2 regions of the Paenibacillus sp. FSL R10-2748 genome follow, and region 1 is predicted to be linked to the other one. Evidence: predicted binding sites of a transcription regulator. Region 1 holds the regulator's gene; the other holds the start of a gene.
The links. The regulator NrdR, encoded in region 1, represses ribonucleotide reductase genes. The targets are predictions, from matches to a motif close to AACACNATATATNGTGTT.

Region 1 (12,492 bases):
GCAGATATTCACGCAGGAGTTGGAAAGAATGATTACGTTTATCTCCAATTTGGGGGGAATGGATCAGTCCAAGGGCAGTGCATTGTTCAGTAGTATGGTTGGTTCTCTTGTGCTTGCACGTTCTGTTAATGATCCTAAACTGAGTGACAGCCTTCTCTCGGCAGGCAAACAGTATGCCAAAGCGCTGGTTAATAGTTGAATGTAAGTATGTTTTACGTATGCAAAAAATCCGCTAAACACCAAGAAATCCTTGATGTTTAGCGGATTTTTCCTAAGAATCTAAACTCAAAACGGAGGTAACGATTTGTCAGAGATTCGAAGTCTCCACCTGCCAAATCTCCGTTATGTTCCAAATCGTTTGCGGTACCCGCATTTTCGGCATAACTCTTCTACCGCTTCTCTCTTAGAGAACCCGAAGTACAGACGGTTTGCACGCTCCCCTTCCACAATGTCGGAAAAAGATTGCTCATGCACGTTACCTAAATTAATGACACCTTCTCCATCCAGACAGCAAGGGACCACCGTTCCATCCACCAATACCGCCGCTTGGCTACGGAGTGCATGGCAAAAGCCTTTTCCGTCATCTTCGGGGGCACTGAGGCTCGGCCATTCAAATTCATGGTCTTGATTCAAATAAACGTTTGGTGCGATTTTGACCCCACTGCCTGGTATCACCTTTTCCTCAATCCGATAGTCCAGTCCAAATTCTTGCTCCAGTCGTTCAAGTGTTTCCCGGTTGCGCTGACGCTGCACATTAGTCAAATTATCTTCAGTCAAGTTCCAGAGACGGAACGAAATAATGACATTGTGTTTCACCGCTTCTCTTACAAACGTGAAAATATTACCCAAATATCCTTCTCGATCCACGGAGCCTTCATGCCCGTCAAAACTGTGGAGAGAGAAGTTCATCTGACGCAGCGCTGGTTGCCCAAGCAGCTTATGTCCGGTCTTCGGCAGCAAGGTACCATTGGTGGTTATATTGACCTTCAAGCCTTTCTCATGAGCACTTTCCAGCAAAAGATCAATTTTCGGATGGAGCAACGGCTCTCCTTTTACATGCAAATAGATGTAATCCGTATGTGGTTTGACCTGATCAAGCACATTTCGAAAGACTTCCGGATCAATAAATTTTTTGACACGCTGTGTTTGAGGACAAAAACTGCATGCGAGATTGCAAATGCTCGTTATCTCAATGTATACCTTTTTAAAAGTTTTCAACATGATTTCCCCATTCTAACCTTCATCCGGAGCATCTTGTTTATGCTCACTAATCTTATGATTATAACGGGTTATCACCGACAGGTAAACTCTCCAGTCTCCCCCTTGGTGTGGGCATCAAATGCTCGACACATACGCCTATCCAAGATTTGATTTGATATTTTCTATTGACCCTAGGTCTGACCTAAGGTTTATAGTGGAGTTATTCAACTATCAGTAAGGAGTCCTACCATTGAAAGAACACATTACGATCAGCCAGCTTGCTCAGCTCATGAATGTATCTGTACATCAACTGCGTTATTTTGAAGAAAAGGGAGTCCTGTATCCATCACATACAGAAGAAAATCAATATCGAATGTACGGGCTTCATGAGATTTATCAGCTTTCGCATATTTTATTATTACGCAAATTAAATGTCCCTGTCGATCAGATTCAAGAATGTATGACTTCCTATGCTGCCGATGACTATAACCAGCTTTTAGAGCATTCGTTGCAGAAGGTACAGGCCGAAATAGCTAACTTGAAGATGCATGAACAGTTTATTCACAAAGTGTTAGAAGAACATAATAATCGGACCCAGCAGGACGATGAGTATCAGGTCAAACGATTAGGTCCCCGTCATTTAAAGCTATGGTTTGCATTGGAGAATGGTCAAGAGCTCACTGCCGGTAACCTATTTGAACACCGCCCTGCCCCACCTCGATTATTTGAAAATGACCTGCATTACTTGTCTGATGCTGGACAGGCGAAGCTATGTTATGAAACGGCGGATGTGGCTGACTATATTCTGGAAGAGGGCAACTATCTTTATAAGCATCTTTCCGTCATTGAAGAACCAGAGATTGATTATGAAATTAAACAAATGGAACGATATGTAGCTCATCACCAATATAACTGCCAAAGCAAGATTGTTCTAGTAGAAAAATCTTATCTTTCGATGTTCGACAACAACAAGCTGCAATACGAAATTCAGGTTAAAGTAGAATAAATCTTGGAGGGCGTTAAATGAGTGCAAAATCCTTTGACATTGTTGCATACCAGAAACAAGACCATGAAGCTGTTTGCAGTCTTTTAGTCGAATCGTTTAAAGCAAAATTCCAATCTCTTGTTACACTGGAGGAGCAAGATATACAGAAGTTGTTAATGCAGGTTTGGGTTCAAAATCCTTATTCTTCATCTATGAAACAATTTGTAGCCAAAGAGAACGAAGATGTTGTCGGTGTTCTTTCCCTCAAATGGAAGGCCCCCTCCTCTTCACTTCCTGAAACAAATCCCATTTCTTTAGCTCCGCTCCTAAAACAGTTTGGTTGCTTCAATGTATTTAAATTTTTGACAGGTATGCATGCGCTGGAGTATACCCCCGCTGCAAATGAGTGTTACATTGATCATTTGGCGATTCGTTCAAGTCATCGTAACCAGGGAATAGGACGCCGTCTTCTAGCTTTCGCACAGCAATTTACGGTTGAATCTGGGTTTCATGCATTGACGCTTCATGTAGCGCATAAGAACCAAGGGGCTATCCGTTTGTATCACAAACTGGCGTTTGAAGTAGAACAATCCAAGTATAATGAGTTACGGCATTTTTGGTTCAAGGAGCCTGTATGGTATCTGATGAGTTGGAAAGAGAACCTGCATTCGAGGAGAGAGCATCGTTGAAAAAAACATTCAAGCTTACTTTTGGTATTGCGGCAGCTCTGGCTGTTGCCTTGATACTAATTGTTCTATATCAAAATTCCTACAAGATGACAGAAGAAAAAATACAAATTAAGACACCTAAAGGGCTGTTAACAGGTACATTAGCTTTGCCTAAGAACTACTCGGGAAAGGTTGGATTGGTTGTTTTTGTCCATGGGGATGGTCCTATTAATGACACATATGATGATGGATACAAACCACTGTGGGAAAAGTTCGCTTCCAAGGGTTATGCCTCCCTGTCACTGAATAAGCCCGGTATTAACAGCGCTCCTGGCAATTGGCTCGACCAAAGCATGGAGGACCGCGCACAGGAGATCCGATATGCAATAGACTGGGCAAGAAGCTTACCGATGATTGATAAGCAAAAAATCGGCCTATGGGGAGCCAGTCAAGCAGGATGGGTCATTCCGAAGATCGTTAAAGAGGAGCATGATATTGCATTCAGCATCCTTGTATCGCCTGCCGTGAACTGGATTTCCCAAGGACAATTTAATACCAGAAAAGAAATGGAACAAGAAGGAGCTACTCCGCAAGAAATTCAAAAGACATTGAACTACGATCAAGAAGTTCTACAGTTACTGAAAAAACATGCTTCTTATGAAGAATATCTAGGCATAGCCGATCCTGACGATATGATTTCCAAAGAAAGATGGAGCTTTATAGGCAAAAATTTTCTGTCTGATTCCACCGAAGAATTAAGTCACTTCCATTCTCCTGTACTCTTGGTTCTGGCTGGCAAAGATATTAATGTTGATGTAAAGGATACCGAGCGAGTCTATCGCCAGAAAATACCTCCAGAACTGCTGTCCGTGATTCATTTACCTGAAGCCGACCATTCCATGATGGATGAAAAAATCGCGCGTTCAAAATCTCTAACTTTCTTAACAGCCGTATTCGCCCCAAGAAAATTGGTGAATGGTGAGTATCTCAAATCCCTTTCCGATTATGTCAGTCAGCGTTAAACAATGATGTTCTTTTTTGCCATACTTCTTTTGATATGCTAATGAAAAAATGCTAATGAAAACCCCATAACTGTTCTCGGTTAGACTGGGAATAGATCTATAAACAACAAAAAAACGGCATCTCTGCCGTTTTTTCTAAAAGGATGGACTCTCAGGGACTCGAACCCTGGACCAATTGATTAAGAGTCAACTGCTCTACCAACTGAGCTAAGAGTCCATAATAAAAGTTTGGTGGAGCCTAGGGGGATCGAACCCCTGACCTCATCGCTGCCAGCGATGCGCTCTCCCAGCTGAGCTAAGGCCCCATCATAAGTAAGTTAATCAACGTTTCAAGCGACTTCTATATCATATAAAATTTTTATTCCTGTGTCAATACTTTTATAAAAAAAATATAATCATCTTCCCACCTTGACCCAAGAAAGATACAGTCAGCGATCAGTCGCTGGCTGTATCTTTAGATAACAATGTTTTCAGTTCCTTCATAAACATATTGATGTCTTTAAACTGACGATAGACGGACGCAAAACGTACGTAGGCGACTTCATCCACTGGGTAAAGCTGTTCCATGACCAGCTCCCCGATCTGCTGACTATCGACTTCTGTGGCTGCTGTGTTGCGGATAGCGTTCTCCACCTGGGATACGATCATATCCAATTGCTCGACGGATACTGGGCGCTTCTCACAGGCTCGAATGAGACCGCGCAGCATTTTATCACGACTAAACTCTTCACGGCTGCCGTCTTTTTTGATGACCATGAGTGGGGTTTCCTCCACCATTTCAAAGGTGGTAAAACGCCTGGCACACTGCTCACATTCACGGCGGCGACGGATGGACTTGTTATCATTCGCAGGTCGCGAATCCAACACTTTCGTGCCATTGTAGGCACAATACGGACATTTCATAATCTCACCACTTTCTTTTTCCAATAAATTCCCGAAGATTTTTAGTAATAATTTTGTCAAAACGGATCATAATATGTTTACCACATCGCGAGGAGGTGAACAACAATGGCACAAGGAAACAATGGCAACTCCAACAATCTGGTAGTCAGCAGATCCTCCGGCGCTCTGGAGCAAATGAAATATGAGATCGCTCAAGAGCTGGGTATCAGCATTCCTCAAGATGGATACCAAGGTAACATGACTTCCTATGAGAACGGTTCGATCGGGGGCTACATCACAAAACGCCTCGTAACGATCGCCGAACAACAATTGGCAGGTCAATACCAATAATCGCGGTAATAATGCAGAAATAACAAGAAAAAGTGTATGGACGGGCTGCTAAAAACAGCCTGTCCTGCGCTTTTTTTCATTTTAAAGCGAAAAGGCTCATCATGTCATTAACTTGTCTTTTAAAAATCATTATAAATTTTCGTGTATTGCCTGTAGTAATAAATGACCCGCTGTACATAATGTCGTGTCTCACCAAAAGGGATTTGCTTAATGGACTCTTCTTTTCCATCCCACACTCCCTTATCGAGCCACTCTTGAACTTTACCCGGCCCTGCATTGTAAGCAGCTACGATTGCTACAGGATTATCCTGAAACTTCATGGATAGGTTATGCAAATACCAGGTTCCCAGCTCTATATTGGTACCAGGCTCGTGCTTGACACTGTCTAGCGGAACCTTTTGAATCTGGGCGCTGTCCATAATCCAATTTGCTGTATTCGGCATAATCTGCATCAACCCCAGTGCACCCTTATGCGATTGCTTACTGGTTTTAAAATTGGTTTCTACGCGGATAATAGACGCCACCAAAAATGGGTCCACTTCATACGTTTGTGAATACTGCCGAATCTCATCCTTATATTGAATCGGATAGAACCAGGACATCCAATTTGAATTGAGGAACAGAATCAGGACAAACCCGACAAACAAAGTGAGCAGGACTCTTTTCTTTCGCAAAATATTCATGCAAGTCCCTTCCGCTGCCAAAATTGATCAATTTGTCGTTTCGTCTCAGACTGTGTTCCGCTATTATCGATAACGATATCGGCCAAGTTTTTCTTTTGTTCAATATCCATTTGTGCGGACAGCCGAAGTCCAGCTTGTTCCTCCGTCAGACCGTCTCTGAGCATCAGACGCTGGAGCTGAATATCACGTGGTACGTACACAACCATAATTTCCTCGTACAAGCTCTCCAGCCCGGACTCGTACATTAACGGGATATCTGCCAAAACAAGCTTGTCCGGCTGTTCCCGTTCATATGCTTCCATACGCAGTCGCATTTCCTCACGAATAGCAGGATGTGTAATATCGTTAAGTGCCTGCCGCTGGGCAGGGTCTCCGAATACAATATCACCCAGTTTTTTGCGGTGCAGGGTTCCGTCACTGTTCACTATAGCTTGTCCAAAATGCTGTATGACCGCCGCCAGCACCGGATGCCCCGGAAGCATCACTTCCCGGGCAATGGCATCTGCGTCGATCAGCAGCGCACCTTTGGCGACCAAAAGAGCCGACACGGTGCTTTTTCCGGTAGCAATACCTCCGGTTAATCCGATATTCATGCTCTTTCACCTCATAACAGCTTCAATATGCCCATCATAATCAGTAATAATGCCGGCAATACACCCAGCGCCTTCATAAATCGAAATGCTGATAGAAAGAAGCCTGCTTTCATCCCTGCAATCAAAAATGTTCCACTGAATAACGTAATAGCCAGCGCAGTAGACAGTGGCTGAAAACCAAGCATAGCTGCCCCTAATCCCGCTCCGAACGCATCGACCGATAATGCAATACCCAGCCAAACCGCTTCGGTAGCAGATATACTGCCAGAACGGTCCATATCCGCAGCAGACGGGCTTCGAAGAATCCGAATAACAAGTCCCCATTTGCGGAACTCCAGAGAAAATAGCGTTCGCTCCTGCTGCTCTACAGAAGCTTCTGCCGACAGATCTTTTCTTGAGCTAAGGAAAGCCTCTGTATCAGCATCCTCTATACTCTTCTTCTCTCCAAGAACAGATCTGCTCACTGGATCAGTCTGTTCTGTAAGAAGCAGCCCCCGAGAGGCCTCCGCTGAATCCTCTAGCGAATCCTCTTTGCGGTGCAGAGCTTGAAACAAAGAGTAACAGCCGATACAGATCAGGATGACAGCGCCGAAAACGGTCGTATATACAGGAGACAGGACACGAGATAGTAATGCGCCCAATTGCATGGATATGCCAATCACCAAACCTGAACATACGGAGATGATAGCAATCGACAACAGTGGAATTTTCATTTTGCGCAGACCATATGTAACACCGACTCCGAAACTGTCCAAACTTAGCGCAAATGCCAGTAACAGCAGGGCTCCCCAATGATTAGCCACTCCAATTCCCTCCCATTGCGAAGGCAGGGCCTTATAACAACCGAAACCCTCCGCAGTATTGGTACTTGGAACAATATATGAGAGGGATGGGCTTGGGGTGACTGTGCCTGTTTAGCGCAGAGGCTGGCAGACCGGACAATGATGTGTGCCACGTCCGGCTACGACAGATTTTTCGATCAATGTGCCACAGTTAATGCAAGGCTTCGCGTTACGTCCATAGATTTGCAATTGATGCTGGAAGTCGCCCGTTTTGCCCTGTCCATTAACGAACGATTTAATGGACGAGCCTCCAACCTGAATCGACGCACCCAGCGTGGAGACAATAGCTTCATGCAAGACATGAAATTGGCTATCCGTTAGGCTTTTGGCTGGCTGTGCTGGATGAATCCCCGCCTTAAACAACGATTCATCTACATAAATATTCCCAATGCCCACCACATATGACTGGTTTAACAGCGCTGCCTTGATCGAAGTCGAACGAGTTCCAACAGCGACACGCAGCATTTCGGGTGTAAAGGCCTCGTCCATCGGTTCCAAACCAAGCTTGTTCAGCGGCTTTTCCAGCAAATCCTGTCCTGCCGGAAATAAGTGCATCGTGCCAAACTGGCGCACATCCTGATAACGCAGCTCCGTACCATCTTTAAAATGAAAGATGACATGGGTATGCTTTTCCACAGGATCATGTTGCGAATACAATCCATATCGCCCTTCCATTCGAAGATGGGAGACCAACACCAGCCCGTCCAGCAAAATCCGCAGAAACTTTCCGCGTCTTTCCACCCCTGTAATCCGGTGATCGGCCAATTCCATCGCAAAAGCATGGATATCATCGGGCCGTTGAATGATCCGCGGTAAATTCACGGTGACATGATCTATATGTTTATCAACGATAAGCTCGTTTAGCGTTCGTTTAATTGTTTCTACTTCCGGTAATTCCGGCATGATGTCTTCACCTCACCCTATATTATAACGGAAGCAGCGTCAAATTGGGACTATCTACTCATTGAAATATCTTACTTGGCCTCATACCAATTGCTTCCATAGCTTACTTCGGCTTTGAGCGGCACAGCCAGCTTTAATGCAGCTTCCATGGTAGCCGGGACAAGCTCTTTCATCGTCTCCATTTCCTCAGGCGGAACCTCGAACACAAGCTCATCATGTACTTGGAGCAGCATTCTGCTGCGAAGATTACGTTCACGTAGCGCCTTATCCATCTGTACCATCGCCAACTTGATAATATCGGCAGCGGTACCTTGAATCGGCGTATTCATCGCTGTACGCTCAGCGAATGAACGCAGGTTGAAATTGCTGGCGTTAATCTCCGGCAAATAGCGTCTGCGTTCCAACAGCGTTTTTACGTAGCCGTCCCGCTTCGCATCCTTCACAATATCATCCATGTAACGGCGAACGCCTTGGAACACATCAAAATACTGGTCGATAAAGCGAGCCGCTTCCTTCCGCGTAATATTCAAATTTTGTGACAGACCATAATCACTGATTCCATAGACAATCCCAAAGTTGACTGCCTTCGCAGAACGCCGCATGTTGGAGTCCACATCTTCCGCTGCTACACCAAACACATCGGATGCGGTCTTGGTATGGATGTCCATATCGTGGACAAAGGCTTCCTTCAAACGTTCATCATCCGAAATATCAGCTAGCACCCGCAGCTCAATCTGTGAGTAGTCTGCCGCCAAAATAGACCAGCCCGGTTCGGACGGAACAAACACTTTGCGGATTTTACGACCCTCTTCAAGACGAATCGGAATGTTTTGCAAATTCGGAAATTGACTGCTCAAGCGTCCAGTTGCTGCAACCGTCTGCCGGAAATACGTATGCACCTTACCCGTTTTCTCCGAAATTTCTTTCAGCAATCCTTCGACATACGTCGATTGGAGTTTGGCAATAGTGCGGTACTGCAAAATATTTTGCACAATATCATGATAGGGGGCCAGCTTTTCCAATACCTCCGCATCGGTCGAGTACCCCGTTTTCGTCTTTTTAATGACAGGCAAACCCAGTTTATCAAACAAAATCTCACCCAGCTGTTTAGGTGAATTCAGATTGAACTCTACTCCGGCAATGCTGTAGATTTCACCCACCAACGTTGCAATCTGGGCTTCAAATTCTTTCCCCAAGGCGCGTAGTTCTTCTACGTTCACCAAGATGCCCTGCTTCTCCATATCCGCCAAAATGCGGGACAACGGCATCTCCAGCTCATGAAACAGCTTGTGCATTTCCGTTTTTTCCAGCTCCGCCTGCTGCACAGGCACCAAAGCTTCAATCACCGCTGCCTTACGCGCCACATGATCGGACAGTACATCCACGTCAGGGACTTTATATTTAGCTCCTTTGCCGAACACTTCTTCGTCTGGACGGATCGAAGACAAGCCATATTTGGCTGCCAATCCGCTCAATGTCTGGTTTGCATCGGTTGGGTCCAGCAAGTACCCTGCCAGTTGCACATCAAACTCGGCACCTGCAAACTCAATTCCATGCCAGTGTAAAGCCAAATCCGTTCGATGCAGATCATGACCGCGTTTTTTGCGTTCAGGGTCAGCAAGCCATGCGCGAATAGGTGTAGCTGCATCGCTTTGCAGTGCATCCAGTGTCATAAAAAATTGCTGTCCCGTTGCGGCAAATATCAGACCTACAATGTCAGCATGATGCGGATTATCACCATGCGTCTCAACATGCAGCACATCCACACGATCCAACACTTCTACCAATTCGCTAATCCGCTGCTCATCCAGCACTGTTACGTCAGCCGCGGCTTCCTCTACGTCTACCCCAGTACTTCCAACCTCACCTGAAAAGGATAAACGCTCCAGCAAGGACTTGAACTCCAGCTTCGCCAGAGCTGGCCCGGCCGTTTCTGCTTGCAGCCCGCCGAAGGCCACATCTTCCAGCTGCTTGTCCAACGTTACATCCCGATAAATGGTCGCCAAATCTTTGCTCATTCGCGCATCATCAGCATGTGTCTCTACACGTTCTTTCATTTTGCCCTTCAGCTCATTCGTGTGCGCCAGCACTTCTTCGACTGAACCGTATTGATGCAGCAGCTTGAGCGCTGTTTTTTCTCCCACGCCGGGAATACCAGGAATATTGTCCGACGTATCGCCCATCAGACCCTTAAGATCAATAATTTGCAGCGGCTTCAGGCCATATCGTTCCTGAATTTGCTCAGGTCCATACGTCTCCACCTCAGTAACCCCTTTGCGGGTCAAGCCGACTGTGACATGGTCTGAGGCCAATTGGAGCATATCCTTGTCCCCAGTCACGACCAGCACATTAAAACCGGCTTCGTCCGCTGTCTTGGACAGGGTGCCTATAATATCGTCCGCCTCATAGCCATCCAGTTCAAACTGGGCAATGCCGAAAGCGGTCAATAGCTCTTTCAGCAACGGAAATTGCTGAGACAGCTCTGGCGGTGTTTTCTCCCGTCCACCTTTGTAATCCTCGTATCCTTTATGGCGAAACGTTATTTTGCCGGCATCGAAGGCAACCAGAATATGTGTTGGTTTGTGCTCCTCCAAGAGCCGCAATAACATCGTCGTAAATCCGTACACCGCGTTCGTCTGCTGCCCGCTCGAATTCGTTAACGGTGGCATAGCAAAAAACGCCCGGTAAATGATACTGTTACCATCTATAAGCATGAGTTTATCCATTTAGCACCTCGCAAGTTCATCAATGCATTCGTAACGTTCTTACGTTTTACGCATTCCTCTTCCTATCTTAACATACAAGACTCCTTTTTCAGAAAAAAACGGCTGCTTCCTAACCAAATTTGCCTTTTGCTCAAAGACAAGTCTGGGTCAGAAACAACCGCTATATACCTGAAAGCTCTACTGGTTCAAATCTGGTCTCTCCCCTGTCACGAGATATACAGTACTTTCACCGATATTCGTAGCATGGTCACCAATTCGTTCAATGTATCGTCCTACAAGCAGTTGCAGCATGGCTTGTGAAGCCTCTGCCGGCTTTTCTACCATAAAGGCGTACAGATCGCTGATCATGTGGCTATACATGGAATCCACACGATCATCCTCTTTGGCCATTTTGTAGGCCAGATCTGTATTTTCATCCAAATAGGATTTGATCGCATCATCTATCATTTCTTTAACAATGGAAGCCATGTGCGGAATATCCACCAGAGGCTTAATGATCTGCTGCCCTTCCAAACGAAGTGTCACCTTGGCAATATCAAGTGCCAAATCGCCCATTCGTTCCAGATCACTGGAAATTTTAAATGCAACAATGATCCGGCGCAAATCCTTCGCTACCGGTTGCTGGGTAATAATGAGCTTGGAACCCATATCGAGAATATTCTCTTCCAGCGTATTGAGGGATGCATCATTTTTGACCACCTGCTGAGCCAATTCTATATTTTTGGTCTGCAAACATTCAATGGCCTGATCGAGCGCCTTCGAAACGTGTGCACCCATTTCGCGCAGTACGGCTCTCAGCTCATCTAACCCTTCATCAAAACCTTTTCTACGTATCATTTCGAAGTCACCCCTTCTGGCATATTCATCTGGTAGGCTTTAGCCAAATCGCCCTGAAATATAATCTTCTGTACGTGAATCTTGCGGCGTGGAAAACATCGTCTCTGTATCCGCCGCTTCCACCACAACACCATTTAAAAAGAACGCAGTTCGACCGGACACACGCGCTGCCTGATGCATGTTATGCGTCACCATGACGATGGTATATGTGTCTCGCAATTCCTGAACCAGTTCTTCAATTTTCATCGTGGAGATCGGATCTAGCGCAGATGTCGCCTCGTCCATCAGTAAAATATCTGGCTGTACGGCAAGCGCCCGGGCAATGCACAACCGCTGCTGTTGTCCACCGGACAAGCTCAGAGCTGAACGCTTCAGAAAGTCCTTGACCTCTTCCCAGAGTGCCGCCTGCCGCAGGCTTTGCTCGACCAATTCGTCCAACTTGTCCTTTTGCCGAACTCCATGCAGACGTGGGCCGTAGGCTACGTTATCATAAATCGATTTGGGAAATGGGTTAGGCTGTTGAAAAACCATTCCCACCTGCTTACGCAGAGTTTCTACTTCCATAGTATCGCCGTATATATCCTGACCTGCGATACTCACGGTGCCTTCAATACGCGTTCCCGGTATCATGTCATTCATCCGGTTCAGCGTACGCAGCAGGGTCGATTTGCCGCAGCCGGACGGGCCGATAAAGGCAGTTACCGTTTTTTCAGGAATATCGAGGTTTATATGTTTCAGCGCGTGAAATTTCTCATAATATAAATTCAGCTTATCAATCCGGATTACGGAATCATTCATGG
Region 2 (12,492 bases), 190 kb from region 1:
TGCCTCAAATACTGAGGCACCGTTGCGCAAAGCCAAAAATTCCACTGTTTTTGGAATACCAGGAGCCAGATCCAGATGGTTGTCGCTGAAAATACCTTCCTGCTCTGCCGATAGCCACACGTGTCTAGCAAGTACATCCGAACACAGCATGAATCTGCTGCCCCCGCTTCCCTGAATCTCTGTCACTTCAATTTTTGCCTGCGGTAAATCCATCTCTTTTGTGTCTGCAAAATAAATTTCACCAGAGGCCACCTGTTCACCATTCTGCGTCAAACGCGCGACCAGCATATGCTCCGCCCGCTTCAGGCCACTCAGCCATTTGTCGATAGGCAGTATATGTACAATTCCTGCACCGCCTGCTGGTTGCTTTACCTTAACATTCTCTTCATGAATAGCCTGGCTGCTACGGATATGCAAAAGCGTCAGCCGCAGCGTACCTGATATCGGCTCTAGTGTATCGTTGACCAGATGCAGTGCCTTATTCCCCTGTTCTGTATCTGTTGCACTCAACAGCACATCGGCAAAGCTGCGCTTAGCTGTATATTGGAACGCCTTCCAACGACCAAAATAGTCCATACTCGACCAGGAGGCAACGGGCCAGCAGTCATTCATTTGCCAGTATAATGTTCCCATGCAATAGGGCTTGTGACGACGATGCGCCTCTATAGCTGCTTTCATTGCTTCTGCCTGTAAAATTTGGCTCATGGGAAGAAAACTTGTAAAATCCTTTGGCTCTCGCATGTACCGCCCCATATATTCTTTAATCAGACGATTGCCCGCATCGTTCTTCTGATGTGCCAGCATCACCGCAGATTCCAGCTCCAAATCCTTCTCTTCCGCATAAGTACGAACGGACTTGTATTCTGGAAAGGACTGAAAACCATATTCACTCATAAAACGACCCACATGGACATGGTAATTCTCAAACGGCTCAGACGCGTGCCATACACCCCAATAATGAATATCACCTGCAGCTGAAGACCGATGGGCATGCTGGTTCCGATCTCTCGTCAGGTCAATCAGTGGGGAGGAGGGCCAATATGCTGTCTGCGCAGACCAAGTGTGTACCGCCTCCGGTAGAATCCGATGAAAGAGCGTTTCATAATCATCCCACAGGCGCTCCCGTTGCTCAGGTGTGTAGTCCTTTTTCCACCCCCAGCCTCCGTTCTCTTCATAATGCGCCCATGCAGAATCGATCTCATTGTTCCCGCACCATAAGGCAATGCAGGGATGATGACGCAGCCGCTTGATATTGTCCTCGGCTTCCTGTGCCACATTGTCCATAAAATCCTCATCCCCTGGGTACATGCTGCAGGCGAACATAAAATCTTGCCACACGAGCAAACCGTATTCATCACAAAGCTCATAAAATACGTCTTGTTCATAAATACCGCCACCCCACACCCGCAACATATTCATATTCGAGGCTGCTGCACTGGCAATTTCATACCGATATCGTTCCAGCGTAACTTCAGTGACAAAGCTGTCATTCGGAATATGGTTAGCCCCTTTTGCAAACACTGGAATTCCGTTCAGCTCAAAATGAAAGCTCTCTCCTGCTGCATCCCGTTCACGTACAAGACGGATGGAACGCAGTCCCGTTTTTACTGATTTTTCCGCAATTACAGCTCCTTGTTCTTGTTCCACCAATTCGGCCACAAACGTATATAGATGCGGCTCCCCCAGCCCACGGCACCACCACAGCTTCGGCTTCTTCATCTCCAGCTCCAGCTCCACCGTCTGCTTCCCCTTCAGCAGCCGAACTGGCTTGGACCACACCTTCCCGTCAGCGGAAATACGCAACTTGGCATCTCTAATCTCATCTGCATTTTCGATCTCTACCACTGCCATGAGTTTAGCCCCTACCGAATTCACCTCGTCCTGTCGAATAAACAAGTCTCTCACGATCAGACCCGACCACGCTTCGATCCGGACCTCTCTCCAGATACCGCTCGTCACCAGCCTCGGTCCCCAATCCCAACCATAGTGGTAGGGAGCCTTACGTGCGAAAACGCTTACCTTTTTGTCGGACAAACCACCTATCTCGGACTGATCATTGGGTGCAGGGAGTCCATAACCTAAGCTTTCCAGCTTGGGTACATCTTCAGCAATCGGAGAACGAAAACTGATTTCCAGCCGATTTTCCCCTTGCTGAACAAATGCCTTCACATCTTGTCTCCATACCCGAAACATATTATTGGCTGACAAGACAGATTGACCATTCACTTTTACATCCGCGTATGTGTCCAGACCTTCCAACACCAACTCTACACATTGACATTGAAGCTGATCTGCATTTATCTCAAAATGGGCTTCATATACCCAATCCTGCTTATCAATCCACTGTACCTCCATCTCGTTCATACCGATAAACGGATCAGGAATTTTGCCATGTCGTAAAAGATCGGTATGCACACAACCCGGCACTTTCGCGCTGAGCCACTCATCACTTTGTGCTTCCCTAAACCTCCAGCCATCCAACCCTATCACATTAACCATCGTCACAAGCCTCCCTATAAGCATGATTGGGAACATCTGGATTCATCAGTAACATAACAAAAATAACATCAAGCTAACAAATTAGTCAATTGTTTTTTGGAACAAATGACAAAATACAAAATAAAAGTCGCCCTCTGCCCCTAAACAGGCTAAAAGCGACCTCCTTCGTCTCCACGGTGTATGGTGTCATAACACGTATCTGGACATTAACTATATGTGATTGTGCTGATGGAACGCTCACGGTCATCATTTTCCCGACTGATCCGGGGTGCATGAACTTCCCGTACGAATAGCTCAGCATGTAGCAATTTTTTCTCGACAGGCGAGTCCGGGTTCGTTATGCGCCACAACAACTGGTCCACTGCACGCATTCCCAGCAATTCCTTATCCACTCTCACCGTGGCATAAATCGGCATTTGTTCATTCGTATCGTCAAACCCGGTCACTCCGCAACGCCTCGGAACGTCAATCCCCTTTTCTTTCAGCACATCCACGACTTGCGCAGCAGTCACATCATTAGCACATACAAAAACCTCAGGCAGTTCGTCCTCAGACAACTTGTCCATTTCCTCAGCAAGCGCCTGCGCTCCTCCGTGAAGAAGGGCTTTATTCTGCCGCAATTCTACTCCGCTCATTTCCAGTGTGGAACGACAAGCTTCCCAGCGTTCGTAGAAACTGTGAGCGTCATCAATATGACCCACAAACTGAAAGCGGGTATAGCCCCTGCACAGCAAGTCCTTCATTAATTCACTCATGCATGTGCGATTATCTGTAAACACCGTATCACTTAAAAATGCAGAATCCCAATGATCTACCATAACGACCGGAATACCCATCCGATAAATGTTCAGCAACAACGAAGTTGAAATCGTTCCTACTGTGATAATCCCTTTAATCGCCTCCGGGTTCAGTAGAGAAAACGTATCTTCAGTCGAGGGCTCCGTTAACGTGATCATATCCATACCCTTACGGTTCAGACGCTCGGAAATCCCTTCAAATACAGGCCCCCAGTACCTGGATTCCCTGTTCTGGTACCTAATATTCGGAAATAACACTAGCACGGTACCCGACCATTCTCTGGGATCTGTGTCCCGAGGCTCTACCCCTGTCATTTTGGGATGATTGCGAAAATAGCCCATCTGGGCAGCAAGCTTGACCAGAACCGCCCTTGTCTCTTCACTTACACCGGGTTTGCCTGACAGTGCACGCGAAACAGCGAACTTTGAAACGCCCGCCGCATCCGCAATTTCTTGCAACGTTACTTTTCCACGCATCTTCTCACCCAACCCTATTCGGAGTCTTTTTCTACCTTAATCTTTCTAATACACGGGTGTACCTATAAACTGGTACCATCGTAGCATACTTTGTTTTAGATCATCAAATGATAGATTTGTACAAATCCACACCCTCCACCAAAATATGTTTGCTTAATAAAAAAACAAACCGCATAACAAACAATTATAAATAACTTGACGTGAGGTTTTTTATTTCCTACAATTTACTATTGAAAGCACTTACATTGTGTAAATCATACTTATTAAGGGGGATTTGCAAATGTTCATGAACAGGTCGGTACGTCAGAGCTCCATCCTGCTCCTGTCTTTGCTGCTGCTCGTTACAACGGGCTGTGCGAACGGAACAGGCAGTAAGGCAGAAAAGGAAGATCCTAATGACACCAGCCCTATTACATTTACTTTCTTTGGCGGTGATTCCAGCTCTAACTGGAACAACATGAAGGATGCTGTCGGGCAGGAAATTATCAAGAAAACGGGCGTTACGCTAAATGCTGAACATGCTGTCAATGGCCGAGGCGAGGAAAAGTTTGCTTTAATGGCAGCGAGCGGAGAGTATCCAGATCTCGTGTACCCCAAATCAGACATTGGCAAGCTGGTCGATGCCGGAGCACTCATTGACCTAACCGACCTCATTGACAAATACGGCCCTAACATTAAGAAAGTGTATGGAGACTATTTTAATCGTATTAAATATAGTAGTGAAGATCCAGCCATCTACACGATCCCGACCAATTTGGGTGTGGATCACATCGCGTTTGATGCACAAGCCGGCTTCGAAATCCAGCATCAGGCACTTAAGAAGCTTGGATATCCTAAAATCCGCACCGTTCAAGATTTTGAAAAAGCACTTAAAGATTATGTCGCCAAATACCCTACTACCAATGGCCAGCGAACCATCCCCCTATCACTTGATGCCGAAGACTGGAAAATTCAAATTACAGTGACTAACCCGGCTGTTACTGCTACAGGTGGACCCGACGATGGCGAATATTATATTGATCCTAAAACACACAAAGCCATTCTTCACTACAAGCGCCCAGAAGAACGTGAATATTTCCGTTGGTTGAACCATATGTACAATGAAGGACTGTTGGATAAGGATACTTTTGTGCAAAAAAGTGATCAGTATAAGTCCAAAATCGCCGCAGGCCGTGTCATCGGACTCATTGATCAGGAATGGAACTATCAAGATGCCGAAAATGCGCTCAAGGCAGCAGGTAAGGATGAATTCACTTACGCCCATTTTCCAGTCACTTTAAATGAGAAATACGAGGATCATTCCCTCCAGCCCATTGGCTTCGATACCGCATCCGGGATCGGAATTACAACCTCATGCGAAAATCCGGTGCGAGCTATCAAGTTTCTGGATTTTCTGGCTTCCGACGAAGGACAAATTTTACGCAATTGGGGAATTGAAGGCCAGCATTACAATGTAGAGAATGGCAAACGAGTCATTCCGGCGGATGTGCAACAACGTAAAAACACCGATAACGCTTCTTTTAGCAGAGAGTCAGGTATCGGTTTGTACTGGATATGGGGGCCACATTACGGCGATAGCGTGAAGGACCCTTCGGGCAATTATTACACAACCAATTATCCGGAGATGATTACCGAAAATTATAGTCAAGCCGAGAAAGAGTCCCTTCAGGCATACAAAGCCCATACGTGGAAAGACCTGTTCCCGAACGAAAAAGATTTTCCGGTAAAAGAGTGGGGGGCTGCCTACAACATGCCTGTTCCGACCAATACGAATTACAATGTTATTTATCAAAAGTCGCAGGACATTGTACGCAAACGCATTCCTGAGGCCGTACTCGCCAAGCCAGATCAGTTCGACGCTGTGTATGACCGCATGCTCCAAGAGCTGGATCAGGCGGGTGTGCCAAAGGCTGAAGAAATCTACACTGGCCTAATCCAAAATCGGCTGAAGCTGTGGTACGGCGAAAAATAGGGTTTGTCTTTTAATGAAATATTACAGGGCTGACAGACCATGCTGTTCAGCCCTTCTACATTAACTTTTACATTACATATTCTGTTTGGTTTCTTTTTCTTTCCAAGAATTACTTTTCCCTGATACACGATTGACGTAAAACAATAAAATGATTGGAATCAACGCAATCCCCCCACACATCACCCAAGATATTTGAATAGGTGTTTGATCGGAAGACAAATCCGTAAAATTACGACTGATGATCCCTGTCACGATTAAACCTATGCACATGCCTAATTGTGAAATCGCAGAATCCAGAGATAGTAGTGTAGAACGATACTCATTAGAGATTCTTTTGTTCAGAAAAATTTGTTTGGCAACCGGGTACATGCCGCGCCCAATTTCATAGATCAAAAAGGTAAGCAGCACAGGATAAAATGTGTTGAACGCACCGGCTAAAATGAGCCATATCCCAATCATGCCGCAGGCATACATGAGTATATGTACATCACTGAATCGTGCGCCTAGCTTTCGAACCAGGTAACTTCCCAAAGTCATACATAGTGAATACCCTGCCTTGATAAACCCCATAATCCAAATCCCTTGTTCAGAAAGGCCAACCAGACGTGGCTGTTGGAATGTATTCCCCGCCGAGTTCGAAAAGCTGATAAATAAGCCAATCATAAACACAATCCAGATAGACTTATTTTCAAAACCGATACGGACACTTTCTCCGATAATCGTTTTAATGCGAGTATTAGACGTCTTTCGATGTGCAACATTCTCCTCATCCATATAAAAGAAACATAGAAAAATGCATACAATAATAGATAAAATACTAGCCGCCCATGGAAGTGAATAGTTAAAAGTTGCGAGGAAGGCCCCCAACAGACCACAAATAAATCCCGAAATGTACTGTATACTGTTAGAGGTTGTAAAAAGAACTTCCATGGGCTTATCACTATTTTCCACAACCCATGATTCCAACGAACCTGATTGTAAACATATAGCCAGACCTCCAAAGACTTGCGCAAACACAAGCACCCCGATTTGATCTGTCCAAACGAACAACACACTATAGACTAGAAAACAACAAAGTCCCAAAATAACAGAAATTTTTCTTCCATACTTGTCTGCAATAGCCCCCGTGGGTATCTCAAACAGAAAAATACTTACAAAGAATACAACCAGTAAGAAGTTGGCACTCTGCAGAGAAAGTCCTTTAGCTAATAAAAAAAGGATGAGCGTAGTCCCCGTGATTTCACTCATAAAAAATTGAAGAAAGCTGACGGAGTAATATAGCTTATGAGGTTGCACTCTCAGGATTCCGTCGCTTGCTGTGCAGCCTCATATTCACTTCGCAAAATCCCCATCTGAATAATGTCATAGTATTGCCCTTCCCTGAATAGCTTTTCCCGTAGCCGACCTTCTTCCTTGAAGCCGCATGCCAAATAGCAACGGTGTGCACGTTCATTGAACGCATAGACCTCCAGCTCCAGACGATGCAGATTCAGCGTATGAAATGCAAATTTCTGTAACAGCCGGATCGCTTCCCGTCCGTAACCTTTGCCCAGGTCACCGTCACGCCCGATCACAACACCAAGGGTAGCGTGCCGATTTACCCAGTTGATTTTGAATAAATCCAGTTGTCCGATATAGTCCAGTGTGTCTTTATGCGCAATGACAAAACCTTTGATCTCGGGGTTGCCGTCAATCATCATCTGCACAAAGGATTCGCTATTCACCTGTGAATGCGGGTAGATAAACACGTCGCTTAAACCACGTGTGATTTCCGGGTCATTGACCCATTTTCGGATATCTGGTACATCTTCTTGACGGTATTCTCTCAATACTATTCGTTTTCCAATGATATGCGGCATCGTAATCTTCCCTCCAATTATGTATTTGTTTTGGCAATACTAACTCCCCGCCAACACCTTTATGCTTCCATTACTCTTACAAACTCCAGAAAACGTGTACCTTTATAATGAAGCTCCCCACGATCCCCGATCACAATCATACCAAAGTCCGTATCCTTCACCTCCAGCTCCATACGCTCACCCCCGTCAAACTCAAAGGTGATATAATAATATGTCGAAGCTGAAAAATCGCCTGATCCCCCACGCACTCTCGTCCGTTTATCCACAACCTTACATGAACGTTGTATCCGTTCGGCTGCTTGATTGGACAGGCCCGCTCCTATCGTTTTGACAATTCCCATAATCATTACAATAGCAATGAGTCCAAATACGATAAAAAAGATCATATTAAACGATTGAAATTCCATAAAATCATTTCCCATCTGCTTCATCCTTTCTACAGTAAAATGTAAATTTTCCATTCTATTGCCCATTGACAAATCGTACATCTTCACCCTCAAAAACTCCAATACTTTTTTAACATACTTACGAAAAAAAAGTTCTTTCGCTCTTTTCCGCACCCCGCTTGGACTTATACCCGATCTGGGTCCGCTGATCCCCTCTAGACCGATTGACAAAACTATATATAGATATAAAATAGAGAATGTACTCTAAATATAGTGTAAAAAACGTATTTATGCCCGATATCTTGAAGATACAGGTATGAAAATACATGTAAATATAGAGTCAAAAATTTTAAATGGCACAGCCAGCAAGGGATTCCAGCTATGATGGATCTCAGGCAATGCCGTTTTCTTTTTTCGTTAATTGTTTAAGGAGGTTGCATACCATGCTGATTGCATATGATTCCAAGACCGGCAATGTAAAAAGATTTATAAACAAGCTCAAGCTTCCAGCGGTTCAGATCGAGGAGCAAATGACTATAGAAGAACCTTACGTACTTATTACATATACAACCGGGTTTGGGCAGATACCTGAGAGGGTATCTTCCTTTTTGAAAAAAAATGCACAAAACCTTGTTGGTGTAGCTGCAAGCGGCAACCGTAACTGGGGTGAGAAATTTGCCAAAAGTGCGGATTTGATTTCCGACCACTATAATGTCCCCGTAATTAGTAAATTTGAATTATCTGGAACGTTCGGAGATGTAGAACGTTTTAAACAGGAGGTGAGCCGAGTTGCGGCATATTGAATTGAACAACATGTTGATGAAACGCGATACAGACGGCTTTTTCCAATTGGAAAAGGACCAAGAGGCTGTAGCGGAATTTATGAAGGAAGTTCAGGAACGGAGTTTGAAGTTTGCTGACACAGCCGCTCAAGTGCTGTATATGATTGAGAATGATTATTACGAAAATTTCTATAACAGCTACACGGCTGACGAAATTAATGATATTTTCCATATCACTCATAGCTATAATTTTAAATTTCCTTCCTATATGGCAGCATCCAAGTTTTATACCGACTATGCAATGAAGAGTAACGACCGTAAAGTCTATCTGGAACATTACCCTGACCGGGTTGCTGCTGTCGCGCTGCATTTAGGACGCGGTAACGCCGATACGGCACGCCTGTTGTCCTGCTCGATGATGGAGCAACGTCTCCAGCCAGCGACACCAACCTTCCTGAATGCAGGCAAAAGCCGCCGTGGGGAATTGGTATCCTGCTTCCTGCTCGAAATGGACGACTCCCTGAACTCAATCAACTATGTGCTGAACACTTGCATGCAGTTGTCCAAAATTGGCGGCGGTGTTGCCGTTAACCTGTCGAAGCTGCGGGCACGCGGTGAAGCAATTAAGGGTGTAGAAGGCGCAGCAAAAGGCATAATGCCTGTGCTGAAGCTGATGGAAGACGGCTTCTCCTACGCAGATCAAATGGGACAACGTAAAGGTTCTGGCGCAGCCTATTACAACATTTTCGGATGGGACGTGCTTGAGTTCCTGGATAGCAAAAAAATCAATGCTGACGAAAGAGTACGTCTCAAGACACTTTCTATTGGATTGCTGGTGCCAAACCGCTTTTACAAGCTGGCTCAAGATAATGAACCGCTGCATGTATTTGCTCCTTACAGTGTGTTCAAAGCCTATGGAACGCATCTGGACGACATGGATTTGGATGAAATGTACGACACGCTGCTTGCTGACGATCGGGTGAAGAAAAAAATAGCGATGAGCGCACGTGACATGCTGACGAAAATTGCCATGATTCAGTTGGAGTCTGGTTATCCATATATCATGAACAAAAGTAACGCGAACCAGGCACATGCTCTTAAAAACGTGGGTCAAGTCAAGATGTCGAACCTATGCACGGAAATCTTCCAGTTGCAGGAAACTTCCGAAATTACAGATTACGGACAACAGGATACTATCTGCCGGGACGTGAGCTGTAATCTGGCTTCTCTGAACATTGTAAATGTGATGGAACATGGTAAAATTCGCGAATCCGTTCATGAGGGTATGATCGCGCTCACCTCAGTCAGCGATATGACCCAAGTAGCTAATGCACCAGGTGTTGCGAAAGCGAACCGTGAAATGCACTCCGTCGGTCTGGGTGTTATGAATCTGCACGGCTACTTTGCCAAAAACAAAATTGCGTATGAAAGCAATGAAGCAAAAGACTTTGTCCGTACCTTCTTCATGACGATGAACTATCATTCCATCGAAAAGAGTATGGAAATCGCGAAAGCAGCTGGACAAAGCTTTTATGGATTTGAGGAATCGGATTATGCGACAGGCGTATATTTTGACCGATACCTGAACACAGATTATCGTCCGACAACTGCACGTGTGCAAGAGTTGTTCAAAGGCATCTATGTTCCGACTTCAGCGGACTGGGACAAATTAAAAGCAGATGTGATGAAAAATGGCCTGTACCACGCCTATCGTATGGCAATTGCGCCGACTGCTAGCATTTCGTACATTCAAAATGCAACATCCAGCGTCATGCCGATTGTTGAGCAGATTGAAACCCGTACCTATGCCAATTCGACGACCTACTATCCAATGCCTTATTTGCAAAAGGATAACGTGTTCTTCTATAAATCCGCTTATCAAATGGATCAGTTCAAAGTGCTTGATCTGATTGCAGAAATCCAGCCGCACGTGGACCAAGGAATTTCGACCGTGCTTCATGTGAACAGTGACGTGACTACGCGTCAGTTAGCACGTTGCTATCTGTACGCCGCACACAAAGGACTTAAATCGTTATACTACACACGCACCAAAAAGCTGTCTGTGGAAGAGTGCCTCACCTGCTCCATCTAAAGCATAAATGGTAACAAGCTGTAGTATAAAAATTAGATTTTGAATAGATATGGATGCTTTGCATTAGAAGCTGTATCCAGCGTGTGGTTCAGACCTTTTACGGGACTGGACAAGACCCTCGCGGATACAGCTTCCGTATGTCAAGCATACGATGATTCGCCTGCACTATTTCAATATGTGTTTCCAGGGAATCTCGCAAGCTGAAGGGAGAATGCTAACAATGACAGGTATACAAGCTGTAAACTGGAATCGCTCGGACGATGATTTCACACTGATGTTCTGGAACCAGAACATTATGCAATTTTGGACGGATGATGAAATCCCGTTGTCTGACGATAAAATGTCCTGGGTAACCCTCAGTGATATCGAAAAAGAAGCCTACATGAAGGTGCTGGGCGGATTGACGCTACTGGATACCATTCAAGGCGGCGTGGGTATGCCGCAAATTATGGAGCATGTGGACGGACTGCAACGCAAAGCCGTACTAAGCTTTATGGCGATGATGGAACAAATTCATGCCAAGTCGTACAGTAGCATCTTTACAACGCTAGCTTCCACGGAAGAAATTGACGGTGTGTTCCGCTGGGTGGAAGAAAATCCACATCTCCAAACCAAGGCAGAAACCATTCGTCAGTATTATATGAATATCCACACACCCAAAGACCTGTATCTCGCGATGGCAGCATCGGTGCTGTTAGAAAGCTATTTATTTTATAGCGGCTTCTTCTACCCTCTTTATTTGGCGGGCCAGGGCAAGCTGACATGCAGTGGAGAAATTATCGATTTGATCCTGCGGGATGAAAGTATTCACGGTGTGTACGTAGGTGTACTGGCACAGGAGATTTATGCAGAATTGGCCGAGGAAGAACAACGTGATCTTTACCAGACGCTGGTAGGCTTGCTCCGCTACTTGCACAATAACGAGGAACAATACACCGAGCAAATTTACACTCCTATTGGACTCGTAGACGATGTGAAAGTCTTTTTGCGCTACAACGCCAACAAGGCCATGATGAACTTGGGCTTTGATCCACTGTTTGAAGAAGAAGAAGTTAATCCCATTGTATTCAACGGTATCAGCACCCACACTAAGCAGCATGATTTCTTTTCTAAAAAAGGAAACGGCTATGTGCGGGCGATGAATGTAGAGCCGCTGACAGATGATGATTTTAATTTTGGCGTATAAGTACAAATACGTGAAATTAATTTAGCAAGGTGATACTATGAAGAGCCGTCCGCATGCGGATGGCTCAGACTGTAAACAAAGTAGATAGTTTACATATTTCAGGATTTTGCAAAATTCGATTCCAGTCGCTCCGAAGTGCAAGATATAGACGAACTAAACCATTTCGATCTATATCTTGTTCATTGGAAGTCGCTTATGGGATTTTTGCAAAATCCTCATTTACTTGCGTTCGCTTATATAAAACTGGTATTGCCGCTGCTATAAGGATCATACCCATAAAAGCGGGTGCGGCATGACCAAGTGACACATAGATTTGACCTCCAATGATAGGCCCAATCATTCTTGCTAAAGCCTGAATAGATTGACTACCTCCTTGAATCCTTCCTTGTTCACTAGAATCGACAGACTTGGAGAGCATCCCATTGAATGAAGGCCCAAAGAT

Region 2: the regulator NrdR is predicted to act here: its motif matches at 8,251-8,268, upstream of nrdI (class Ib ribonucleoside-diphosphate reductase assembly flavoprotein NrdI).

The regions. Positions count from the first base shown of each region.
Region 1 covers NZ_JBBOTK010000001.1:642,732-655,223, forward strand. The annotation lists gene NSS66_RS03020 (TetR/AcrR family transcriptional regulator) at 1-199, shown strand, start outside; gene NSS66_RS03025 (radical SAM/SPASM domain-containing protein) at 343-1,221, opposite strand; gene NSS66_RS03030 (helix-turn-helix domain-containing protein) at 1,451-2,206, shown strand; gene NSS66_RS03035 (GNAT family N-acetyltransferase) at 2,224-2,874, shown strand; gene NSS66_RS03040 (alpha/beta hydrolase family protein) at 2,871-3,875, shown strand; tRNA gene NSS66_RS03045 (tRNA-Lys) at 4,020-4,092, opposite strand; tRNA gene NSS66_RS03050 (tRNA-Ala) at 4,105-4,180, opposite strand; gene nrdR (transcriptional regulator NrdR) at 4,311-4,778, opposite strand; gene NSS66_RS03060 (alpha/beta-type small acid-soluble spore protein) at 4,884-5,108, shown strand; gene NSS66_RS03065 (lytic transglycosylase domain-containing protein) at 5,228-5,791, opposite strand; gene coaE (dephospho-CoA kinase) at 5,788-6,384, opposite strand; gene NSS66_RS03075 (MntP/YtaF family protein) at 6,396-7,187, opposite strand; gene mutM (DNA-formamidopyrimidine glycosylase) at 7,299-8,129, opposite strand; gene polA (DNA polymerase I) at 8,201-10,855, opposite strand; gene phoU (phosphate signaling complex protein PhoU) at 11,033-11,692, opposite strand; gene pstB (phosphate ABC transporter ATP-binding protein PstB) at 11,732-12,490, opposite strand.
Region 2 covers NZ_JBBOTK010000001.1:454,383-466,874, forward strand. The annotation lists gene NSS66_RS02070 (beta-mannosidase) at 1-2,499, opposite strand, end outside; gene NSS66_RS02075 (LacI family DNA-binding transcriptional regulator) at 2,706-3,773, opposite strand; gene NSS66_RS02080 (ABC transporter substrate-binding protein) at 4,054-5,745, shown strand; gene NSS66_RS02085 (MFS transporter) at 5,818-7,041, opposite strand; gene NSS66_RS02090 (GNAT family N-acetyltransferase) at 7,044-7,604, opposite strand; gene NSS66_RS02095 (DUF2500 domain-containing protein) at 7,664-8,026, opposite strand; gene nrdI (class Ib ribonucleoside-diphosphate reductase assembly flavoprotein NrdI) at 8,434-8,793, shown strand; gene nrdE (class 1b ribonucleoside-diphosphate reductase subunit alpha) at 8,780-10,864, shown strand; gene nrdF (class 1b ribonucleoside-diphosphate reductase subunit beta) at 11,085-12,050, shown strand; gene NSS66_RS02115 (MFS transporter) at 12,244-12,492, opposite strand, start outside.